One region of the Streptomyces sp. NPDC046349 genome, then DNA from elsewhere that is predicted to be linked to it. Evidence: riboswitches for the same ligand, from Rfam matches in the RefSeq annotation. Region 1 holds a riboswitch; the other holds the start of a gene.
What was found. Region 1 has a riboswitch for ZMP and ZTP ahead of ACZ6JS_RS18680 (bifunctional 5,10-methylenetetrahydrofolate dehydrogenase/5,10-methenyltetrahydrofolate cyclohydrolase). Riboswitches for the same ligand answer to the same signal wherever they lie in the genome.
Positions count from the first base shown of each region.

Region 2: another riboswitch for ZMP and ZTP. It lies ahead of ACZ6JS_RS20990 (serine hydroxymethyltransferase); the one in region 1 lies ahead of ACZ6JS_RS18680 (bifunctional 5,10-methylenetetrahydrofolate dehydrogenase/5,10-methenyltetrahydrofolate cyclohydrolase).

Region 1 is NZ_JBVJFK010000007.1:287,594-290,982, reverse strand. Features, by position in the region: gene ACZ6JS_RS18685 (NAD(P)/FAD-dependent oxidoreductase) at 1-308, shown strand, start outside; gene ACZ6JS_RS18680 (bifunctional 5,10-methylenetetrahydrofolate dehydrogenase/5,10-methenyltetrahydrofolate cyclohydrolase) at 417-1,262, opposite strand; ZMP/ZTP riboswitch at 1,352-1,454, opposite strand; gene ACZ6JS_RS18675 (methyltransferase domain-containing protein) at 1,512-2,273, shown strand; gene ACZ6JS_RS18670 (RNA polymerase sigma factor) at 2,489-3,389, shown strand, end outside.
Region 2 is NZ_JBVJFK010000008.1:324,626-328,014, forward strand. Features, by position in the region: gene ACZ6JS_RS20980 (glutathionylspermidine synthase family protein) at 1-451, shown strand, start outside; gene rocD (ornithine--oxo-acid transaminase) at 475-1,680, opposite strand; ZMP/ZTP riboswitch at 1,851-1,941, shown strand; gene ACZ6JS_RS20990 (serine hydroxymethyltransferase) at 1,976-3,244, shown strand.

The DNA.
Region 1 (3,389 bases):
TCAACCGCCTGATGACGGGAGCCACCACGGACGAGGCGCTCACCGCCGCCCTGTTCAACGTCCTCACCATGAGTATCGAGCCCACCCACTGGCTCCGCCCGGCGGTGGTCTGGCACGTGGTGCGCGCCTCCGACCGGGGCGCGCTGAAGGGGCCGCCGCTCACCGCGGCGGAGCGGGCCGTGGCCGGGCTCGACCCGGCGCCCGGCGCAGGCGCCGGCAGTGCGGGCGGGGGCGGCGCCGGCGCCGCCCCCGCCGGTCCGGCAACCGATCCCGTCGGCCCCGCCGACCCCGTCGGACAGGCCCGATGAGCGGCGAGACCGCCCTGGCCGGCGAGTTCCGCACGTGCACCTGAGGGCCGGGACACGGCGGCGCGCCGGACCGGAGTCCGGGGCGCCCCCGGTTGCCGGCCGGGTGGATCAGAGCTGCGCGAGGTCCAGCCCGGCCTGCGCCGCGGCGGCCTGCACGGTCTGCTCCAGCAGGACGGCGATGGTCATCGGTCCGACACCGCCCGGCACGGGCGTGATCAGCGACGCCCGGGCCGCAGCCGACTCGAAGTGAACGTCGCCGACGTTGCCCTCGTTGTAGCCGGCGTCCAGGACCACCGCGCCCGGCTTGATGTCCTCGCCCCGGATGAACTCGGCCTTGCCGACAGCGGCGACCAGCACGTCCGCCTGGCGCACAATCGAGGACAGGTCCCGGGTGCGGGAGTGGCAGTAGGTGACGGTGGCGTTCTGCTCCAGCAGCAGCATCCCGGCCGGCTTGCCCAGGATCGCGCTGCGGCCGACGACCACGGCGTGCTTGCCGGTCAGGTCCACGTCGTACGCGGCGAGCAGGCGCATGATGCCGCCGGGGGTGCAGGAGACGAAGCCCGGCAGGCCGAAGCCCATGGCCGCGAAGGAGTGCATGGTGACCCCGTCCACGTCCTTGCCGGGGGCGATGGCCTCGAAGGCGGCACGCTCGTCGATGTGGTGCGGGACGGGGTGCTGGAGCAGGATGCCGCTGATCTCCGGGTCCTCGGACAGGGCCGTGATAGCCGCCACCAGCTCCTGCGTGGTGGTCGAGGCCGGCAGCTCCACGTGGCGGGAGGTGATCCCGGCCTTCGCGCACCGGTTCTGCTTCATGCGCACGTAGGTGACGGAGGCGGGGTCCTCGCCGACGAGTACGGTCGCGAGGCAGGGCGCGGTGCCGGTGCGCTCGGTGATCTTCGCCGCGAGGGCGGCGGTCTGCTCCGAGATGCGGCGGGCGAGGGAGGTGCCGTCCATCAGCCGGGCGGTGCCGGCGGCGGGGGCGGTCTGCTGGGCAGTCGTCACGGGGTCTCCTGAACGTCGCTGCGGTGCGCGGTGCGCGGATCGCGGTTCGCCCAGGCGCGCGGCAGTCGACGTACGGGAGGTCCTCGGGTACGCCGGGCCGCTCCCCGGTGGTGATCCACCCGAACGCCAGTCACGGCCCGCCGACCACTGTAGTCGACCAAATCGGTGGTCGTCCGGCGCCCGACCTGCGACGATCAGTACATGACGCGTACTTTCGACCATCTTGTCGCCGAGGCCGAGTCAGTGTCCGTGGACGGCTGGGACTTCTCCTGGCTCGACGGGCGGGCCACCGAGCAGCGTCCTTCCTGGGGGTACCAGCGCCTGATGGCCGAGCGCCTGGCCCGGGTCCGGTCCGCCCTGGACATCCAGACCGGCGGCGGCGAGGTCCTCGCCGGGTCCGGCCCCCTGCCGCCCCTGACGGTGGCCACCGAGTCCTGGCCGCCCAACGTCGAGCGGGCGACCCGGCTGCTGCACCCGCTGGGCGCGGTGGTGGTGGTGGACTCCGACGAGCCGCCCCTGCCCTTCGGCGACGAGGCATTCGAGCTGGTGACCAGTCGGCACCCGGTGACCATCTGGTGGGACGAGATCGCCCGGGTGCTGACACCCGGCGGAACGTATCTCTCGCAGCAGGTCGGCCCGGCGAGCGTCTTCGAACTCGTCGAATATTTTCTCGGGCCCCAGCCCGAGGAGGTCCGGCGCGCCCGGCACCCCGACGACGCGGTCGCCGACGCCACGAAGGCGGGTCTCGATGTCGTGGACCTGCGCTCCGAGCGGCTGCGCGCCGAGTTCCACGACATCGGAGCCGTGATCTACTTTCTGAGGAAGGTGATCTGGATGGTGCCCGGCTTCACGGTCGGGCAGTACCGGGACCGCTTGCGCGAGCTGCACGAACGGATCGAGCGCGACGGTCCGTTCGTCGCGCACACCGCCCGCTTCCTGATCGAAGCCCGCAAAAAGGGCTGACGCGGAGGGCGGACGGATTCGCGCCGGATCGGGTTGCCCGGTCGCAGCGTGGCGCAGGTCACTCAATTCAGCGCGTAACGAATCGACTCGGGCATGCGATGAACCGACAGGTGTCCTCGCGCGGCCCGGAATACAGACCCCCCTCGGGTCTGTTTCCCGAGTTCGCGTGATGATGTCCCGCCCACCCCATATTTGTTCGCAACGAGAGGCTCCTTGTGTCGCTCAGCCCGTCCCGTACGTTCCCTCCGGAGATCGCCGAATCCGAGGCCCTCGTCGCGCTCGTCGAGCGCGGCCGCGAGCAGGGTCACATCAACGGTGACGACGTGCGCCAGGCCTTCGAGGCCGGCCGCATCCCGGTGGACCAGTGGAAGCGGGTCCTGCGCAGCCTGAACCAGGTCCTCGACGAGGAGGGTGTCGCCCTTCACGTCAGCGCGGCCCCCGCCACCAAGGCTGCCGCCAAGAAGCCCCGCAAGGCTGCCGCCGCCCCCGCCCGCACCGTGGCCAAGAAGGCCGCCGCCGCGCCCCGCCCCATCGGTGCGCGCAAGACCGCGGCCCCCGCCGCGGCCACCGCGGTCACGTCCACGGCCTCGGCGATATCCGCTCCGTCGGCCGCCGCGGCTGCGGAGGCGGCGCCGGCCGAGGCCGCCGCCGAGCCGAAGAAGCGCACGGTCAAGAAGACCGCCGCCAAGAAGACCGCCGTGAAGAAGACCGCCGCGGCGAAGAAGACCAGCGCCAAGGACGCCGACGAGGGCGAGAACCCGGTCGTCGAGGGCGAGGACTGGGCGGCCGAGGACCTCGTCGACGAGGCCGAGGAGGGGGCCCCCAAGGCCGGCGCCCAGGGCTTCGTGCTGTCCGACGACGACGAGGACGACGCCCCGGCGCAGACGGTCATGGTGGCCGGTGCCACCGCCGACCCGGTCAAGGACTACCTCAAGCTCATCGGCAAGGTGCCGCTCCTCAACGCCGAGCAGGAGGTCGAGCTCGCCAAGCGCATCGAGGCCGGTCTCTTCTCCGAGTACAAGCTCGAAGAGGAGGAGGACCACAAGCCCGCCTTCAAGCGCGAGCTGGAGATCCTCGTCGAGGACGGCCGCCGCGCGAAGAACCACCTGTTGGAGG
Region 2 (3,389 bases), on a different contig from region 1:
GCAGGTCCTCGGCACCTACGACCACGGCGGCGGCTCCGGCACCACCTGCTGGATCGAGCCGCTGTGGAAGATGCTGCTCTCCAACAAGGCGCTGCTCGCGATCCTGTGGGAGCTCTTCCCGGAGCACCCGAACCTGCTGCCCGCGTACCTCGACGGTCCGCGTGAGCTGGCCGAGCCCGGCTCGGCCGGATACGTGGCCAAGCCCCTCCTCGGCCGCGAGGGCGCGGGCGTCACCCTGCACGCGCCGGGGCCGGACGGCGAGCCGTTCGTACCGCGGCCGGGGGAGCGGTACTGCTTCCAGGGACTGGCCCCGCTGCCCGACTTCGACGGCAACCGGGTGGTGCTCGGCGCGTGGGTCGTCGAGGACGAGGCGGCGGGGCTCGGCATCCGCGAATCGGCGGGGCCGGTCACGGACGAGTACGCCCGCTTCCTGCCCCACGTCATCCTCTAGGTCCGGTCGGTGCTCGGCCCGCCCTACGCGCCGAGCACCGACCGGAGCTGGTCGAGGCCCCAGTCCAGGTCCTCCTTGGTGATCACCAGTGGCGGGGCGATCCGGATCGTCGAACCGTGGGTGTCCTTCACGAGCACACCGAGCTCCATCAGCTTCTCGGAGATCTCCCGGCCCGTTCCGCGGGAGGGGTCGATGTCGACGCCCGCCCACAGCCCTCGGCCGCGGACCGCGGTCACGGCGCCCCCGCCGACGAGCAGGTTCAGCTCGCGGTGCAGGTGGTCGCCCAACTCGGTGGCCCGCTGCTGGAACTCGCCGCTGCGCAGCATCGCGATGACCTCCAGGGCGACGGCGCACGCGAGCGGGTTCCCGCCGAAGGTGGACCCGTGCTGGCCGGGCCCGAACACCCCCAGCACGTCCCGGTCGGCGACCACCGCCGACACCGGCACCACACCGCCGCCGAGCGCCTTGCCGAGGATGTAGACGTCCGGGACGACCCCCTCGTGCTCACAGGCGAAGGTCCGGCCGGTCCGGCCGAGCCCCGACTGGATCTCGTCGGCCATGAAGAGGACGTTCCGCTCGCGGGTCAGCCTCCGTACGCCGTTCAGGTAGCCGGCGGGCGGCACCAGCACCCCCGCCTCGCCCTGGATCGGTTCCAGCAGCACGGCCACGGTGTTCTCCGTGACGGCGTGCGACAGCGCGGTGAGATCCCCGTACGGGACGATCTCGAAGCCCGGCGTGTACGGCCCGAAGTGGTCGCGGGCGTCGTGGTCCGTCGAGAAGGAGACGATGGTCGTGGTCCGGCCGTGGAAGTTGTCGGCGGCCACCACGATCTTGGCGTGGCCGTCCGGGACGCCCTTGACCTCGTAACCCCACTTACGGGCGGTCTTGACCGCCGTCTCCACCGCCTCCGCACCGGTGTTCATGGGCAGCACCATCTCCTTGCCGCACAGCGCGGCGAGTTCGGCGCAGAAGTCGGCGAACCGGTCGTGGTGGAAGGCGCGCGAGGTGAGCGTGACCCGCTCCAGCTGGTCCCGCGCGGCGTCGATCAGACGGCGGTTGCCGTGCCCGAAGTTGAGCGCGGAGTACCCGGCGAGCATGTCGAGGTATCTGCGGCCCTCCACGTCGGTCATCCACGCGCCTTCCGCGGACGCGACGACGACGGGCAGCGGGTGGTAGTTGTGCGCGCTGTGCGCCTCGGCGGAGCGGATGGCATCAGCTGTTGTCGACACGGGGTCTCCGATCGTCCGTCTGGCCGGTGAAGCGGTGACGAGGGTGGCGTCACCTTCTTATCGTCGCTCGTATCCCGGGCGCAGAAACCTGTCGCGCGGCGCGCCCGCCGGGTGAGCGGTCCGCGGTGGCCCCGCAGGCGACACTGCGGACTCCCTCCTCTAGGGTGTTCGGTACGCACGGCGACTGGCGTACGGAGAACCAACTCCGGGGGAGTCGTGCGCGCTCGACCGCATACAGGGCCGCTCGCCTGGGCCTCGCGGGGTACCGATCACATCGACCCCGGAGGAGCCCGCCATGCCCGCGAGCCGCCATCCCGCCCTGTCCGCGACCGATCCCGAACTGGCGTCCTGCGTCGCCGCGGAGGAAGTCCTCCAGGCGGAGACCCTGCGCCTGATCCCCAGCGAGAACTACGTCTCCGCGGCCGTCCTCGAGGCCTCCGGCACCGTGCTGCAGAACAAGTACAGCGAGGGCTACCCCGGCCGCCGCTACTACGAGGGCCAGCAGAACATCGACCGCGTCGAGGCCCTGGCGATCGAGCGGGCCAAGGGCCTGTTCGGCGTGGACCACGCCAACGTGCAGCCGTACTCCGGCTCCCCCGCCAACCTGGCCGTGTACCTGGCCTTCGCGCAGCCCGGCGACACGGTCATGGGCATGGCCCTGCCGATGGGCGGCCACCTGACGCACGGATGGGGCGTCTCCGCGACGGGATCGTGGTTCCGCGGCGTGCAGTACGGCGTCCGCGCCGACACCGGCCTGATCGACTACGACGCGGTGCGTGAGCTGGCCCTCGCCGAGCGGCCCAAGCTGATCTTCTGCGGCGGCACCGCCCTGCCGAGGACCATCGACTTCGCCGCCTTCGCGGAGATCGCGCGCGAGGCCGGCTCGGTCCTGGTCGCGGACGTCGCCCACATCGCCGGCCTGATCGCGGGTGGCGCCCACCCGTCCCCGGCGGGGCACGTGGACGTCATCTCCACCACGACCCACAAGACCCTGCGCGGTCCGCGCGGCGCGATGCTGATGTGCCGCGAGGAGCACGCGAAGGCGATCGACAAGGCCGTCTTCCCCGGCCTGCAGGGCGGCCCGCACAACCAGACGACTGCCGGCATCGCGGTGGCGCTGCACGAGGCGGCGCAGCCGTCCTTCGTCCGGTACGCGCACGCGGTCGTCGCCAACGCCGAGGCGCTGGCCGGGGCGCTGCTGGAGCGTGGCTTCGACCTGGTCTCGGGCGGCACTGACAACCACCTGATCCTGATCGACCTGACGGGCAAGGAGGTGCCGGGCAAGGCCGCCGCCAAGGCCCTGGACCGCGCGGGGATCGTCGTGAACTACAACACCGTCCCGTTCGACCCGCGCAAGCCGTTCGATCCCTCGGGGGTGCGGATCGGTACACCGTCGCTGACGTCGCGCGGGCTGTCCACGGAGCACATGCCGGTGGTGGCCGACTGGATCGCCCGCGGCGTGGACGCCGCGGCCAAGGGCGACGAGCAGGCCCTCGCCGTGATCCGTGCCGAGGTCGCCGACCTGATGGCCGCCTTCCCGGCCCCGGGCCTGCCGCTGTCGTAGCGGCGCAGCTGCGGGACGCCGCCCCCCGGTCCCGGCGCCGCGAACGCCGGCGGGGCTGAGAGCCGGCGGAGGGCGGGGCCCCAATTCCAGCCCCGCCCTCCGGCGCAAAGCGGTCGCTCGGCCGGGGCGGCATCAGGACAGGCCG